2 regions of the Alkaliphilus sp. B6464 genome follow, and region 2 is predicted to be linked to the other one. Evidence: riboswitches for the same ligand, from Rfam matches in the RefSeq annotation. Region 2 holds a riboswitch; the other holds the start of a gene.

Region 1 (8,587 bases), 1.0 Mb from region 2:
AACCTGGCCAAATATATCATTCATTTCTTTACCTCCATATATTCATATTAGAAACCCCATTATGCTATATTTATATTTAGTTTTACCAACTATTATATTGGAAAAGCCGAGGTTCTACCCCCGGCTATTTCTATATTTACGCAAAGCTTAGATCTTCCTCTTGAGTGATTATTACCTTAGCGCCTTCTGCCTCCACAAGATTTACACCACTTGGAGCAAATATGTTTTTGCTAATAATACCTTCCATTACTGTTTTAACTTCTTCAGATGTTATATCTTCTCTAGCATTAGCTACAACTATTTTAGCTCCTTTACCGTCTTCTCTTTTAAAGCTTAATTCTAATACTCTCATTGTTTCACCTCCTCCTTTGGAAGGGTGTCCCTTCCACATATTAGAGCTGTTTGAAATGTAAGATCAGAGTCCCTTTACCTACAATTACTCAGCCAATTCTTTTTCATCGATTCTAACTACTGTTTTTAAGGACTTTGTTTGAAGTCCGGCCATATCTACAGCTACTGCGTAAATATCGCTATCATCTGCATCTCCTTTAACATTACTGTAAGTTTTGCTTACTAGCTTTTCTCTTCCTTCTCCGTCTACACTGTCAATGAAACGAAGTCTAACTCTTGAGCTTTGGTTAATTATATTTACTGGCATTTTTTCACCTCCTCCCTTACACCTATTACATGTTTTGAGGAAAGAAAAGTTAGCCTACTTTATATAAAATACTTTTTAATTTTTCTAATGCCTTCGCTTTACCCTTTGCAACTGTAACATAATGAACCTTTCTTGTTTCTGCTATATCCTTCAGCATATAGCCTTTTAAATAATAGTCTTCTATAATCCCTCGCTCTTTAGCATACAGCTTATTAATAGCTCTTATTAAATCTTTATACTCTTCTTCTTTTAAATAATCTGACTCTATAGAAACCTTTTCATCTACTAATAAATCTAGTAGAGATGTCCCGCCATCTTCTCCAACAAATTGATCTAAGGGAATGGTTATTTTTTCCTTTCTACGTCTATTTTGATAATAATGCTTTAGTCTAATTGTAACAAAGCCTAAGAATGGAACTCCCTTACTCATATCAAAGACATTTAAAGCCTCTAATATTTGCCATGCCCCTTCCTGATAAAGCTCCTCGTCCCATCCAGTTTGTCCACCATATTTTTTACTATATGAAACTACTAATGGTTTAAGTCTATCAATAATCCACTCTTTTGCTATACTGTCTCCTTTTAGAGCAGCTCCTACTTTCTCATCAAATTCAATGTACAAAATTATCCTTCCTTTTGGAAGGGGCCCCTTCGAATATTACCGGTTAATACGATTGTACATAAGTAAATAAAAAAAGAACAAAGTGGAATTATCCTCTTTGTCCTTTTTTTATTTACCTTTTATTTATCTATTCCTTATATTGCTATCAGTTTTTTCAGGAATAGATCTAATTTATCTTATAGTCCTGCTTCTTTTCTTAATATATCCGCCTTATCTGTTCTTTCCCATGTAAGGTCTAGGTCTGTTCTTCCAAAGTGTCCATAAGCAGCAACTTTTCTATAACCAGGCTTTCTTAGGTCTAAATCTCTAATAATAGCCGCTGGTCTTAAATCGAAGTGCTTTTTAACAAGTTCTGTTAATTTTGACTCATCTACTTTACCAGTGCCAAATGTTTCAACTAGTATAGATACTGGTTCTGCAACCCCAATAGCATAGGCTAATTCGATTTCACATTTGTCTGCTAAGCCTGCAGCTACTATATTTTTAGCAACATATCTAGCAGCATATGCAGCAGAACGGTCTACCTTTGTTGCATCTTTTCCAGAAAAAGCTCCTCCACCATGACGAGCATATCCTCCGTACGTATCAACAATTATTTTTCTTCCTGTTAAACCAGCATCTCCTTGTGGTCCTCCGATAACAAAACGACCAGTTGGATTAATAAAATATCTTGTATTTGCATCTAATAGTTCTTCTGGAACAATTTTGTTGATAACATGCTCAATCATATCTTTTTCAATAGTTTTACCATCTACATCAGGACTGTGCTGTGTAGAAATAACTATTGTATCAATTCTAACAGGCTTGTCTCCATCATACTCAACAGTTACTTGAGTTTTTCCATCTGGTCTTAAATAGTCCAGTGTACCATTTTTTCTTACATCAGATAATCTTTTAGCTAGTTTGTGCGCTAATGAAATAGGTAGTGGCATAAGCTCTGGTGTTTCGTTGCAAGCAAAGCCAAACATAATACCTTGATCTCCCGCTCCTATAGATTCTAGTTCATCCTTTTGGGCACCTTTCTTATTTTCAAGTGCTTCATTAACTCCCATTGCAATATCTGGGGATTGCTCATCTATTGCAGTTAATACTGCACATGTGTCAGAGTCAAAACCATACTTTGCCCTAGTGTAGCCTATCTCTTCTATTGTCTTTCTAACTATTTTAGGAATATCTATATAACAATCTGTTGATATTTCACCTGCAACTAGTACAAGTCCTGTAGAAACACTTGTTTCGCAAGCAACTCTAGCTGATGGATCTTTTTCTAAAATAGCATCTAATATCGAATCAGAAATTTGGTCGCATATTTTATCTGGATGTCCTTCAGTTACTGACTCAGAAGTAAATAATCTTTTTATCACTAAAAAAACCTCCCTAGTTCTTATTCATTTTATTATTTCCCACTTCAGCAATAAAAATTGCATTTTGACGCCTTAGATGGTGAAATTAGAAAATAAAAAAAACCTCATTCCATAGAAAGAGGTTATATTCTTTGCTCTTCCTCATCTTTCAGAATTATAATTCTGTAGGATTTAGCACCACACATACGAATATATTGTGGTTGCCGGGTTTCATTGGGCCTATCCCTCCACCGCTCTTGATAAGGCATCAAGATTTTTATTTAATTGTAACTAGAACTAATATTAGCATTAGGTCGCCTATATGTCAACATTTTTTTACATATATGCAACTTTTTATTAAGACTTTATCATATATTTCGCCTAAATATTTACCATAATATAACTAAGTACAAACATAATAGCACCTGCAATAATATTCCCTAGTGCAATAGCAGGGAAGGCATGCCTAAATCGCATATTAAACAGTATTGCAGCTAAACTACCTGTCCATACACCAGTTCCTGGTAATGGTATAGCCACGAAAATTATTAATCCAATAATACTATATTTTTTTATTTTTTTACTTTTTTTCAGTGTACTTTTAACTAATTTATCTACAAAACTTCTAAAGAATTTTGTTCTTCTTAACCTAATAAAAATAGGCTTTAAGAAAAAAAGTAAAAAAGGAACGGGAATTAGGCTACCTAAAATACCTAATATAGTAGCATGTATGGGGCTTAGTCCCATAGATACACCAATAGGAATAGCTCCTTTAAGCTCCATTAACGGCATTGCCGCGATTAATAATACCATTATTTCTTTAGTAATAATTTCAAGTATTTTCTCCATTTCATCACCCCTACATACTTACATTATATATGAATATTTCAAAAAATATCATTAGATTTATTTTGTAATAATAAATTAATAATTAAACTTTTTAGTCGTGATATAATATTTGTATAGTATAAACTATAAAATATTTTTATTACACTACTTTGACAACTCACGAGGTGATTTTGTGGACAGAATACAAGAACTTGAACTACTAATAGAACAGTTACAGACTAAACTCCGAAATTATTTGGATGATGAAAGACCTAAAAATGAAATTTACGAATTAAGTACGCAGATTGACGACCTAATAGTTGAATACTCTAATTTAACTAGGTAAATTGTCTAATGTTATGGAAACAATTATAAAATTTTTGTTTCTTATCATTGGAATATTATAAGAACATCCCCTATATATTATTTAAGGGGGTGTTCTTTTGAATATACAAACAAATCAATACCATAGAAACACTTCAAATTGCATAGGTCATTATAAGGCTCCTTCAGCAATAAAGGAGCTTTCTAAATACTTGCATAATAACATTAGAGCACCTCTACTTATTTTTTGTGTCGGCACTGATCGCTGTATAGGTGATGCTCTAGGGCCATTAACAGGTACAATTTTAAAAAAGCTAAATCCATCATTTCCTGTATATGGTACAATAGAAGATCCAATTCATGCACTTAATATTTCTAGCAGCTTAAGAGAAATAAAAAAAAGGCATCCCGAATATTTCATAGTAGCTGTGGATGCCTCATTAGGAAATGAAGATGAAATTGGCAATATAGTAATAAGAAAAGGTTCTCTTTACCCCGGAAAAGGTGTAGGTAAGAAACTTCCTGCCGTAGGGGACATTTCTATTGTTGGAATAGTAGAGGATGCCAGCTGTGATGTTGTCTCTACTATTCATAATATTCGTCTTCATTTTATTATGTCAATGGCAGAGGTTATTGCATCTATTATTACAGATGGATCAGTTGATGATAATCTTAACAATCCATTCTGAAATTTCTCCCCAAGTAATAAAGTCCTTAGAACTTAAATTTGCACCTGCTTCAATATTACATTTAATATCATTTTTTAATAGATTTTGGTCTAGGTTTTTATAGCCTTTAATATAACCGCGGATATATTTTTATGTGCTAAAAACCCCTTCTAAATTAGAATTTTTTCATAAAAAAGACCTAAAAGTAATTACTTCTAGGTCTTTTTATACTTTGGTTAATCTTCAACGTCTGATTTTTTCAATGGCTCTTCAATAAATATGTGCCCCATTAATGTTTCTCTTTTACTTCCATCTACTAAAAACTGTACGCCCTCTACTTCTTCAAGTTCAGTTAAAGAAAATACTATCTGTTGTAGTATTAGGGCTTCCTCCATTGATCCTCCATTCAAGTTTTCTCCAGATAAGTTTACATAAGCTATATTTTCTGCTGTTTCTACACTTAATACTTTAATTTTTTCTAATACTGTTGTTAGTTTTTCATCTTCAGGTTTCCTTTTTAATTCTTCTAATATAACTTCTTCTATAGGTTTTTCACCTATTTTTACTTCTCTATCTACTCCTATAGTATGGTCTAGACTCTCATCGCCAGTCATAATATACTCCTGATTAGCAAAGTATAGCTTTACTGTTGCTGTTTCACCTTCTGGTGTTGGATCTACTACAGTATTACCATCTCCAGTATTATTTCCATCTTCTATTGGTGTCCTAGTATTACATGCAGCTAATGTAAATACCATAATTACTGCCAATAAAAATAATGTTATTTTTTTTATGTTCATATTTATCATCTCCTAGTTTTTTTATTGTGTTTTCTTTGTCAGTTTCATTTATTCTTTCTGGATCACATAGCACAGCGGGGTCGTTTTGCATATTAGTGTTAATATCTATGTCAGCAGGTTGTATTAGAGACCTAACTACCTTAATACTATCCATAAACAGCAACTTGTAAAATATTTATACCTCCCTTAATATAGTATCCGATCTCTTCTTCTAAATTAGGGGCCCCTCTTATTTCATTATTATTAATAATTTCATTCTCCAAAATATAGAAACTATCTTCCAATATCCTTTTATCCATATTTAGTATAACAATTCTTCCACCTAATGTAGGTGAGTATTGCTTCACTATTCTCTTTAAGCTTACTAAATTATTCATAATTCGTAAATATTTTTTTTAATTTCATGACCTTTTTCAATTTTTTCTAGTCTCCTAGTTCATCATCTATACTAAGTACTCTCATAATTACGCTCCTTATACTATAAGCAAAGGAAGGGTTATAAACCCTTCCTTACATACTATTCCTCGTCCTCGTATTCCTCTTCATCTTCTTCGTCAAAGGCTACTAGCTCTAAAAAGGCTTGGGATACTGCATCGAATTCTTCATCAGATTCGATATTGATTAGCTCAACACCCTCTTCATCTTCTTTAAATTCATATAATAATACATTCTCTTCTTCAACTGGTAGAAGCGCAATATATTCTTTACCATCTAACTCAAATACTTCTAAAACAGCAGCGCTAACTTCTTTGCCATCCTCTAAGCTAAGCTGGATCATTTGATACTCTTGGTGATCGTGGTCTTGGCAACCGCATCCTCCATGGTTATGGTCGTTGTCGTGATTTCCCCCACAACACTCATGATTATCATGGTTTCCTCCGCAACATTCATGGTTATCGTGATTTCCTCCGCAGCATTCATGCTCGTGATTATGATTTGTCATGTTAAAACTCTCCTTTACAATTATTTTACTTCATCATATATTATATACCATATTTTCTATTTCCTACGCTATATATAACATTTTTTCAATTTCATCTGGTGGTACCGGGCGACTAAATAAATATCCCTGTACTTTATCGCAGCCTACTTCCTTTAAATAATTAAACTGTTCCTTAGTTTCTACACCTTCTGCAATAACTTCCATATTTAGACTCTTGCCTAATACTATAATGGTTTTAGTAATTGTAGCATCTTCTTCCCCTATATCTCGTATAAATGAAGAATCTATCTTTAAAACATTTATCTTAAACTTCTTCAAGTATCCTAGTGATGAAAATCCTGTACCGAAATCATCTAAAGCTATTTTTAATCCTATATCCTTTAATCTATTCAATATATCTATAGTTAATTCAGTATCTTTAATAGCAATACTTTCTGTAATTTCTAAGTGTAGCCAGCTAGGGTCAAGTTCAGTATCCTTTAATACTTTTACAACTTTATCTACAAAAGAAGATTCTTGAAACTGTAGAGCTGAAATATTAACAGAAACAGGCAAAGAAGCATAACCTAAGTTTTGCCAAGCTTTATTTTGAGTACAAGCGGCTTTTAGTACCCAATCACCTATGGGAATAATTAACCCCGTTTCCTCTGCTAATGGGATAAATTCAGCGGGAGATACAATGCCCATCTCTGGACTTTCCCAGCGTATTAACGCTTCTAGTCCCACAACCTCACCAGTTAAGCTATTGACTTGTGGCTGATAATATAATACAAATTCTTCTTTTTCCACAGCTCTATGTAGATTGTTTATAAGATCCAATTTTTTATTCATTTTAAGGTTCATGCTATGATCATATACTTTAAAATTATTTTTTCCACTTTCCTTAGCTCTTTGCACTGCTAAATGAGCACTTTGTAGTAAGAGATTAACATTGTATCCGTCCCATGGGTAGCTAGCTATTCCGATACTAACAGTTAGATGGAGTTCTCTTTCTTTAAAAACAAAAGGAATCGCCATAGATTTAATAATTCTTTTAGCCATATGGCAAACATCTTCTATTGATTCATTTTTACTTAGTAATAAAACAAATTCATCCCCTCTAATATGGAATAGTTCGCATTGTCCATCTATTATTTCTGTAAGCCTATTAGCAATTTTTTTTAATACTTCATCGCCTACTGCATGTCCTAAAGTATCATTTACAATTTTAAATCCGTCAACGTCTATAAATAAAATTTTAAAGTTTTTATCGCATGTTTGTTCTAATATTAATTCGAATCTTTTTTCTAATGCTATTCTATTAGGAAGGTTAGTTAGCATATTTTGCAAGCTAAATTGTTCCATATAACGATTGCATACCATACTTTCCTTAATATCTTCATCTGAAATATAATTATTGATAATTTTAATGGCAATTGCTCCACAAAGAATACCAGCTGTATAAATAACTGTAAGTATAAGAGCTTTCTCAAAAACATAATCCGATTTAATAAGCAAGGGAATACTTAAGTAATTAACTATTACACCTAATAATACCAACGCTAAAACGAGCAATGTTCTTTTATGAAGGCGTTCCATGGCTGTCTCTCCATCCCATTAAATTAGAATATCAATTTTGTATGTTTACAATGCATATATGTTTACAATATATACTTGTTCGACAATTATGTTCAAAATCCTCTTTAAAATAGAATCTAGTTCCTATCAATTAATGCAAATGTTAAATTTGCAGAACAAGCTAATTGATCTTCTACATAAGCTTTTGCCTCTGCCTTGCCAATACTTCTCCTAAAAGCTGTCATTTCAATTTCTATACGAATTGTATCCCCTGGTACTACCTGCCTTCTAAATTTACAATTATCTATTCCAGTAAATACACCTAGTTTCCCTTTATTTTCTTCCGATCCCATACATGTAACTGCTGCTACCTGTGCCATGGCTTCTACAATTAAAACCCCTGGCATAATAGGCTGACCTGGAAAATGGCCCTGAAAAAACGGCTCATTTATACTCACATTTTTAATACCTACTGCACTTTTTCCTGGATCCATTTCGATAATCTTATCTACTAATAAAAAAGGGTATCTATGTGGAATAAGATTTTGTATTTCAACACTATTTAATTCCATATATAAGCTCCTTCCAGTCAATGTATTTAGCTAGTGCATCCTTTTCAGAGTCTAACTGCCCCTCTAATAGCATTAATAAATAATTTAATCTTTGTTTTTCATTCATTTTCTCGATACCATTTAAATTAACCATCTGTCATCTCCTTATAACCTTATATTAAAACTCTTATAATCTATATAACTAAAATACATATTTCCATCTTCTATTTTTTTTAGAAAGTCCTAGCTTAACAAAAACCCAAGGTGCCCCATAGGTTGCCCATAGACCAACG
Region 2 (8,587 bases):
GGATAAGGCCTACCGTGCCGATCCACTTTCAATATTTGGTGGTATTATTGCAGCTAACAGACCTATTACAAAAAAAATAGCCAACTCTATGAAGGAAATTTTTCTTGAAGTAGTTATAGCTCCAGATTTTACAGAAGAAGCATTACAAGTGTTTGAAGAGAAGAAAAATCTTCGTTTAATTAAAATAGAAAACATATGTAGTCTTTCTGAAAAACAATGGCAGATAAAGAAAGTACAGGGTGGTATTTTAGTGCAGGAAGAGAATAATACCCTAATGAAGGAACTAAAAGTAGTAACTAATACAGCACCAAATGAAGAAGAAAATCAAGACTTGGTATTCGCCTTTAAGATAGTAAAACATGTAAAATCAAATGCTATTGTCTTAGTAAAAAACAAACAAACATTAGCTATAGGGCCAGGTCAGACGAGTCGAATTTGGGCATTACAAAACGCTATTAGAAATAGTACTCACTCTCTTAAAGGAAGTGTTTTAGCATCAGATGCTTTCTTTCCATTTAGAGATTGTGTAGATGATGCAGCAAAGGCAGGAGTTAGTGCTATCATTCAACCTGGTGGATCTATTAAAGATGACACATCTATTGAAGCTTGTAATGAACACGGTATTTCTATGGTGTTTACGGGAATGAGACATTTTAAACATTAATTTGAAAAAGGGGTGAAAAGATGAAGCTATTAGTAATAGGTGGTGGCGGCAGAGAACACGCTATAGTTTGGAAGCTAAGCCAAAGCCCTTTAGTTACAGAAATTTTTTGTGCTCCTGGGAATGCTGGTATAGGTAAAATTGCTAAAAATGTTGATATTTCTTCTAATAATATAGATAAACTTGTAGAATTTTCTCTTGAAATGAATATTGATCTGATTATAGTAGGACCAGAAGAGCCTTTAGTAGAAGGTATAGTCGACACTTTTAGGCAAAATAATTTAAAAGTTATAGGTCCGACTAAGCAGGCGGCACAACTTGAAGGGAGTAAAGCCTTTGCTAAGGACTTTATGAAAAAATATGACATCCCTACAGCACAGTACCATGAAGTTACCACCTTTGAAGAAGCAAAACTAGTTATAGAAGGATATTCCTATCCTGTAGTAGTTAAGGCCGATGGCCTGGCAGCAGGTAAGGGGGTATTTATTTGCGAAAATAAAGAAGAAGCCTTAAGTGTAATAAAACAATTATTAGATGATAAAATATTAGGAGATGCTGGCAAAAGTATAGTTATAGAAGAATTTTTAAAGGGCACAGAAACTTCTATATTATGTTTTATAGATGGACATACTATTATTCCTATGGTAAGTAGCCAAGATCATAAAAGAGCTTTTGATGGGGATAATGGGCCGAATACTGGGGGAATGGGCACTTATTCTCCTAACTATGTGTATACAGAAGAAATTGCAAAACAAGTAGAGAAAGAAATTTTATATCCTACATTAATTGGTATACAACAGGAGAAAATGGATTATAGAGGTATTATTTTTATAGGACTTATGATTACAGAAGATGGTCCAAAGGTTTTAGAATATAATGTGCGTTTTGGAGACCCGGAAACACAAGTAGTACTGCCTAGATTAAAAACTGATTTAATAGAAATATTTGATAATATAATAGATAGAAAATTAGAGGATACAGATATTCAATGGAGTGAAGATGGAGTAGTTTGTGTTATACTGGCCTCTGGAGGATATCCAAATAAATATGAAAATGGATTAGAGATTACAGGTTTAGATACAATCGAGAATGAACTATTAATATTTCATTCTGGCACAATAGAAAATGAAAATAAAATTGTGACAAAGGGTGGTAGAGTTTTAGGTGTAGTAGGTATAGATAAAAATGTACAAGAAGCTAGGGAAAAAGTTTATGCTAATATAGATAAAATTAGATTTAAAGGAAGCTTTTATCGTAAGGATATAGGAATTAAATAGTTAAAATGCCATAGCTTTAAACAATTTTAAAATGGATATCCAACATATTTTTTACGGTATATGTTGGATATCCATTTTCTTAAATTATGGCTTAATGTTGTTTGTTTATACCACTAATAATCCTATCCCATTCTTCTTGATAAAAATGCTTAGAATCCAAAGCATCAATATCTTTTACCATATCTAGTGGCATTACTAATGGATTAATTGTTTTTTCTATTACTTTAAATGCATCTGCATTATATGTTTCATTAATTAAATCTTTAGGGTTATTGTAATATCTTCTTTTCATAATTATCACATCCTTATATATTTATGATAATCATAATTAGTATGTGTAAAATGTAATAAAAATAAAAATGAAAAAATTACAAAAAATTTAGAGGAATTCTAAGAAAAATGTCTAATAATTATGAAAGGATACTTATTGTTAATCTGGAATATTTTTTAATATAAAATATGGGGGAGAAAGTTATGAGAATAGCAATTATTGGCGGTGGTCAAGGAGGACGTTCGATTTTAAGTACTCTTATGAGAATGCAGGAAATTGAAATTGCTGGGATAGTAGACATAGATGAAAATGCTCCTGGAATTCAACTGGCGAAAAATTTAGGAGTATATCATACTGACAGTATTCAAGAAATACTATCAAAAAGAGTTGACTTAATTATCGAAGTAACTGGAAGTAACAAGGTAGCTGATGAAATTAATATGCACAATGTTCATAATGCAGAAATTATTCGTAGTCAAGCAGCTAAATTAATGACCATTCTTGTAGGCAATGAGGAAGAGCTTACTAGCCAATTGGAAATGCAAATGAACGAAATAAGAAATATTAGTAATGTAACATCAAGTAGTGTAATGAAAATGCATGAGAGTATTTCTCAAACTACTACACTTAGTAATACATTAAATGACTTTGCAGATAGAACTATACAGCATGTAAAAGAGACAGACAAGATTATTCAATTTATGAATAAAATTACTCAACAGACAAATATTTTAGGGTTAAATGCGTCCATTGAAGCTGCTAGAGCTGGAGAACATGGAAGAGGATTTTCTATTGTTGCTAAAGAGGTACAAAAACTTGCAACTAATAGTGAAGACTTTACAAAGAAAATAGCAGAAATATTAAGCAAGATTAGTGACGAAGTATTTTCTATTAATACGGAAATTGAGCAGCTTAATACTATATCTCAAAACCAACATCAAATGGGAGCAGAATTACAAACAGCAGTTGCAGAGCTCGCTGCTTCTTTAAAATAATAAAATAGGGTGTAAATAAATAAAAAAATGATGATATACTATACCATCATTTTTTTATTTAAGTTACCTAAAATGCAGGAATAATTGCACCCTTATATTTTTCATTGATAAAGTTCTTTACTTCAGGTGAGTTAAGCGCCTTTACTAGTTTCTGTATGTTTTCATCATTAGCACTTTCTGCCCTAATGGCCAATATGTTGGCATAAGGAGAATCCTCATCTTCCAAAATTAATGCATCATTAAGAGGATTTAAATTAGCTTCTAAAGCATAATTGGTATTTATAATTGCAGCATCTGTATCACCTAAAGATACTGGTAGTTGTGGAGCATCTAGAGCAATGAAAGATAGGTTTTTTGGATTATCAATAATATCATTTTCTGTTGCTTCTAAACCTGCATTTTCGTCTAATTTAATAATTCCATATTTCTCAAGAAGAAGTAAAGCTCTACCTCCATTAGTAGGGTCATTAGGAATTGCAATTTTAGCTCCATCCTTAAGATCTTCAATTTTATCTAACTTTTTAGAGTAGAGTCCTAGAGGCTCGACATGAACTTTAGTGGCTGCTTCTAGTTTAATATTGTGGCTATTAACAAAGGACTCCATGTAAGGAGCGTGTTGAAAAAAGTTAGCGTCGATTTCTTTGTCGTTAAGGGCTAAATTTGGAAGCACATAGTCAGTAAATTCTACAATTTTAAGTTCAACGCCCTCTTTTTCTAGTATAGGTTGAACAATTTTTAATATTCCTGCATGGGGTTCGGGGGTGGCACCAACATTTAATACATTAGCTATAGTTCCTTCTTCGTTATTTGAAGCAGTATTGTTAGTTGGAGCTTTTCCACAGCTACTTAGTATTAAAGATAAAATAATAATCCCTACAATAGATAGTACAATATTTTTTTTCATTTTCAATTACCTCCTATTAATTTGTTTTGATATAAAGTTGCCGCTAAATTGTATGATTTGAACTATTACTATCAATAGTAATACGGTCCAAACCATAATTTCTTTATCAAATCTATGATAGCCATACCTAATTGCTAAATCTCCTAGTCCACCTCCTCCTACTGCTCCTGCCATGGCGGAATACCCTATAACGTTAACAAGGGTAATTGTAATACCTAAAACAATAGCTGGCATGCTCTCTGGAATTAAAACCTTAAATATTATTTGAATAGGGGTAGCACCCATTGCCTGAGATGCTTCAATAATTCCCCAATTAACTTCTAGTAATGCATTTTCGATAACCCTTGCATAGAATGGTATAGTGGCTACTGTCAAAGGCACTATAGCTGCCTTTGTGCCTATAGATGTACCAACTATTAGTCTAGTAAAGGGTATAATAGAAATCATTAATATAATAAATGGGAAAGAACGCCCAAAGTTTACTATATAAGAAAGGGTTTGATGTAAAATATTATTTTCTAAAATGTGTTTTTTTCTTGTAGAAACTAACAAAACTCCAATAGGGGTACCTATTAATACTGCAAATAACGTTGTAATTGAAACCATAAAAAGGGTTTCTTTAAATGCAGGTACAATTAATGTAATAAGTCTTGACACTATAAAACACCTACCTTTTTTGTTTTAAATAATTTAATAGATTCTTTAATATGGGTATTACTATCATCTTTATCTAATAAAAGCCTTGTATATGGATTTTGTGGAGATGAAAACACTTTGTTTACAGGGCCTTCCTCCACTATACTTCCGTCTTGTAATACTGCAACTCTATGACATATTTGCTCTATAACTTCCATTTGATGGGTTATTAACACTATAGTCACACCTAATCTTTCATTTATTTCCTTTAATAATTCTAGAATGCTTCTACTAGTAATTGGGTCTAGGGCAGAAGTAGACTCATCACTTAAAAGTATTTGTGGATTTGTGGCAAGTGCTCTAGCTATTGCTATACGTTGCCTTTGACCACCGCTAAGCTGAGACGGATAATGGTTTTTCTTATCGGCAAGATCTACCAAATTAAGCAATTCCTCTATTCGTTTGTTTCGCTCTTGTTTTTTGACACCAGCTAATTCTAAGGGATATGCTATATTATCAAAAACATTTCTGCTACTTAATAGATTGTAGTGTTGAAAAATCATACCTATATTCTTTCTTTCCTCTCTAAGCAGAGATGTAGGTAGATTGGTTAAATTAACATTATTAACCCATACTTCACCCGAAGTTGGTTCCTCTAACAAATTTATACAACGAATAAGTGTAGACTTTCCAGCACCACTAACTCCCATTATCCCGTATATTTCACCCTTTTTGATATTTAAAGAAATATCCTTAATAGCTAAAACATTACCTTCCTTAGCCTCATATATCTTTGTAATGCTGTTTAGACTTATCATAAAATCACCTCATAAAAGTATTTTAAAGAAATAAAAAACCTCTTTCAAAATGAAAGAGGTTAACTAATAAACATAATAAAATTAGACTTCCTCTCTCATCTCCCAACACAACTGTGTTGCTGGAATTAGCACCTTCGACTAAAGTCGTGGTTGCCGGGTTTCATCGGGCCAGTCCCTCCACCTCTCTGGATAAGAGTTTTCGTGTTATTCAATTTAAAATTTATTATAGTGCCCTTTTTAATTAATGTCAAGTGCTTTTTAAAAATTATTGATTTAAATTAAAAGCATCATGTAGTAGGTTTACAGCCTTATTTGTATCCTCTTCTTTGATTAGGCAGGAAATAGTAGCATGAGAATCTGAACTTTGCAGTATTCTAATATTTTCTTTAGATAGGGCTGTAACTACAGTTGCCATTACACCAGGAATACCAGTAATTCTACTACCAATAATTGTAACCTTGCTACAGGCATTTAAAATATTATATTTGAATTGAAATCTATCCATTAATCTTTTCGTTAAATCTATTTGGTTTTCATCTATAGTAAAAACTTTTTTATCTATAAAAAAATTTATCATATCGATACTTATATTAGCATCAGCTAAAGAGGAAAATAATATGCTATCACCTTGTAAATTATCATCCATGGTAATAGAAACTTGAGAAATACGATTTTTGCTTGTAATTGCTGTCAATAGTTTTTCCTTATTAGGTCGAGTGGAGTATAGTTCTTTGCCTGTATGTGTATAATAATGAACTTTAGTTCCTGGGTGAGATGACATTGTATTTTTAATTTTTATGGTAATATTTCCTTTTTTTGAGATTTCTACAGCTCTAGGATGGATAACTTGAGCACCTTTGTCTGCCATTTGAAATACTTCTTCATAATTAATTTCATCTATAATTTTTGCATTAGGAACAATATTAGGATCAGCAGTCATAATGCCATCAACATCTGTATAGATATCTACACTCTCTGCATTAAGTGCAACCCCTAAGGCAGCGGCTGTTGTATCACTACCGCCACGACCTAATGTTGTAATCTCACCTAGCTCAGTAGCACCTTGAAATCCTGTGACTATTACTATAGCACCATTACTAAGATGCGAAAGTATTTGCTTGTTGTCTATAGCTAGAATTTCTGCATTACCAAAAACAGAGTCGGTCAAAATACCAGCTTGGGGACCTGTAAGTATCACAACTTTTTCTCCCATTGCTTCTAATTGTGCACCTATTATTGATGAAGATATTATTTCTCCACAGGACATTAGTAAATCTAGGGTTTTTAGACTGTGTCCCGGGCAAGTAGAGGATATTAAATCCTTTAAAGTATCAGTTGCATAAGGTTCTCCTTTTCTGCCCATTGCAGAAAGAACTACTACAACAGATTTGCCTGCTTCTTTACATTTTAGTATTTTGCTTATTACCATTGCTCTTCTATCTTTAGTAGATAATGATGTTCCTCCAAATTTTTGGACTACTATTTTCATAAACAACACCTCTGATTTTCAAATTTCATAAACATTCAATCATACATTACATTATGCTAGAGGAATATAAATGTTTATCTTTCAATTTAAGTAAATAAAATAGAAAAAACTTATCACAAAAAGCACAATTATATTATGATTTCATAATATAAATACTTATTACTCAATAAATAAGATTAAGAAAGTTAAAAATATAACAAAGTTTTTGCTTTTTTCAAAATTATATATGTTTACAGATTTAAAAATATATTGGGAAGGATATTAAAATTCTAACAATTTTTCCTTTTTTGATTATTTTATAATGTCTTTAAACATAGGAAAATTGATGATATAATGATTTTATACAAAATCTAATAAACATAAGATTGAGAATTGTTTAACAAAGGAGACGAGATGATGAATAATAAGAGGCAAGATATCTTGGTTGTAGGTTTTGCACTATTTGCAATGTTTTTTGGGGCGGGTAACTTAATATTTCCTCCATCATTAGGGCAACAGACAGGAACTCAGGTAATTTCTTCAATCGTAGGATTTCTTTTAACAGGTGTAGGATTACCACTGGTAGGAATTATTGCAGTAGCTAAGTTTGGTGGAAATTTAGAGGTGTTAGGTTCAAGGGTAAATCAAAGCTTTGGAGTTGTAATAACTATAATAGTTACATTGGCAATAGGTCCATTTTTAGCTATTCCAAGAACTAGTGCCACTACTTTTGAAATGGGAATACTCCCATTCTTTCCAAATATGAATAGTGTAATATTTTCAATAATTTATTTTGCAATAGTTCTATTTTTTGTATTAAGACCAAGTTCATTAATTGATAATATAGGTAAGATACTGACACCGGCATTATTTATAACTTTACTAGTGATTATTATTAAAGGTATTATCTCACCTATAGGTACAATAGGAGCAAGTCAAATAGCTACACCGTTTGCTACAGGATTTAAAGAAGGATATCAAACTATGGATGCTTTAGCATCTACAGTATTAGGGTCTATTATTGTAGGATCTATTATGGCTAAGGGATATAAAAATCCTAGGGATGTATCTAGCTTAACTATTAAGGCAGGTATAGTTGCTACTATTGGACTCGGAGTTATTTATGGAGGGTTAGCTTACCTTGGTGCAACAGCTACAAGTTTTCCAACTGATATATCTAGAGCTCAATTAATAATTGGAATAACAGAAAGCATACTTGGTAACTTTGGTAAAATACTATTAGGAATAGCTGTAGGACTTGCATGTCTAACAACCTCTATTGGATTAACAGCTGCAACAGGAGAATACTTCAGTAAATTAACTAAAAACAAGTTAAGCTATAAGTTGGTCTGTATTTTGACGGCAATAATTAGTATGGTAATATCTAATGCTGGGGTAGATCAAATTACTAGTTTAGCTGTTCCACTATTGGTTGTTCTTTATCCTGTTGTTATTGCACTAATAATGATTACATTCTTAGATAAATATATACAACATAAAGCAATATATTCTGGTGTTGTATATACTGCATTAGTAGTTAGTGTGTTAGAAGTCCTT

What was found. Region 2 has a riboswitch for S-adenosylmethionine ahead of HYG84_RS08480 (methionine ABC transporter ATP-binding protein). Riboswitches for the same ligand answer to the same signal wherever they lie in the genome.
Region 1: linked by a shared signal. The riboswitch ahead of metK (methionine adenosyltransferase) and the one ahead of HYG84_RS08480 (methionine ABC transporter ATP-binding protein) in region 2 are both predicted to bind S-adenosylmethionine.

The regions. Positions count from the first base shown of each region.
Region 1 is NZ_CP058557.1:705,420-714,006, forward strand. It holds gene HYG84_RS03445 (YvrJ family protein) at 1-24, opposite strand, end outside; gene HYG84_RS03450 (DUF2922 domain-containing protein) at 137-352, opposite strand; gene HYG84_RS03455 (DUF1659 domain-containing protein) at 437-658, opposite strand; gene HYG84_RS03460 (sigma-70 family RNA polymerase sigma factor) at 708-1,280, opposite strand; gene metK (methionine adenosyltransferase) at 1,457-2,644, opposite strand; SAM riboswitch class I at 2,783-2,890, opposite strand; gene HYG84_RS03470 (COG2426 family protein) at 3,005-3,472, opposite strand; gene HYG84_RS03475 (Spo0E family sporulation regulatory protein-aspartic acid phosphatase) at 3,645-3,797, shown strand; gene yyaC (spore protease YyaC) at 3,895-4,464, shown strand; gene HYG84_RS03485 (GerMN domain-containing protein) at 4,680-5,243, opposite strand; gene HYG84_RS03490 (hypothetical protein) at 5,176-5,397, opposite strand; gene HYG84_RS03495 (hypothetical protein) at 5,390-5,620, opposite strand; gene HYG84_RS20240 (DUF1292 domain-containing protein) at 5,761-6,186, opposite strand; gene HYG84_RS03505 (putative bifunctional diguanylate cyclase/phosphodiesterase) at 6,250-7,764, opposite strand; gene fabZ (3-hydroxyacyl-ACP dehydratase FabZ) at 7,881-8,315, opposite strand; gene HYG84_RS03515 (hypothetical protein) at 8,302-8,448, opposite strand; gene HYG84_RS03520 (phosphatase PAP2 family protein) at 8,497-8,587, opposite strand, start outside.
Region 2 is NZ_CP058557.1:1,751,406-1,759,992, forward strand. It holds gene purH (bifunctional phosphoribosylaminoimidazolecarboxamide formyltransferase/IMP cyclohydrolase) at 1-664, shown strand, start outside; gene purD (phosphoribosylamine--glycine ligase) at 685-1,938, shown strand; gene HYG84_RS08460 (hypothetical protein) at 2,030-2,230, opposite strand; gene HYG84_RS08465 (methyl-accepting chemotaxis protein) at 2,413-3,204, shown strand; gene HYG84_RS08470 (MetQ/NlpA family ABC transporter substrate-binding protein) at 3,272-4,108, opposite strand; gene HYG84_RS08475 (methionine ABC transporter permease) at 4,115-4,765, opposite strand; gene HYG84_RS08480 (methionine ABC transporter ATP-binding protein) at 4,765-5,562, opposite strand; SAM riboswitch class I at 5,655-5,758, opposite strand; gene dapG (aspartate kinase) at 5,828-7,051, opposite strand; gene brnQ (branched-chain amino acid transport system II carrier protein) at 7,448-8,587, shown strand, end outside.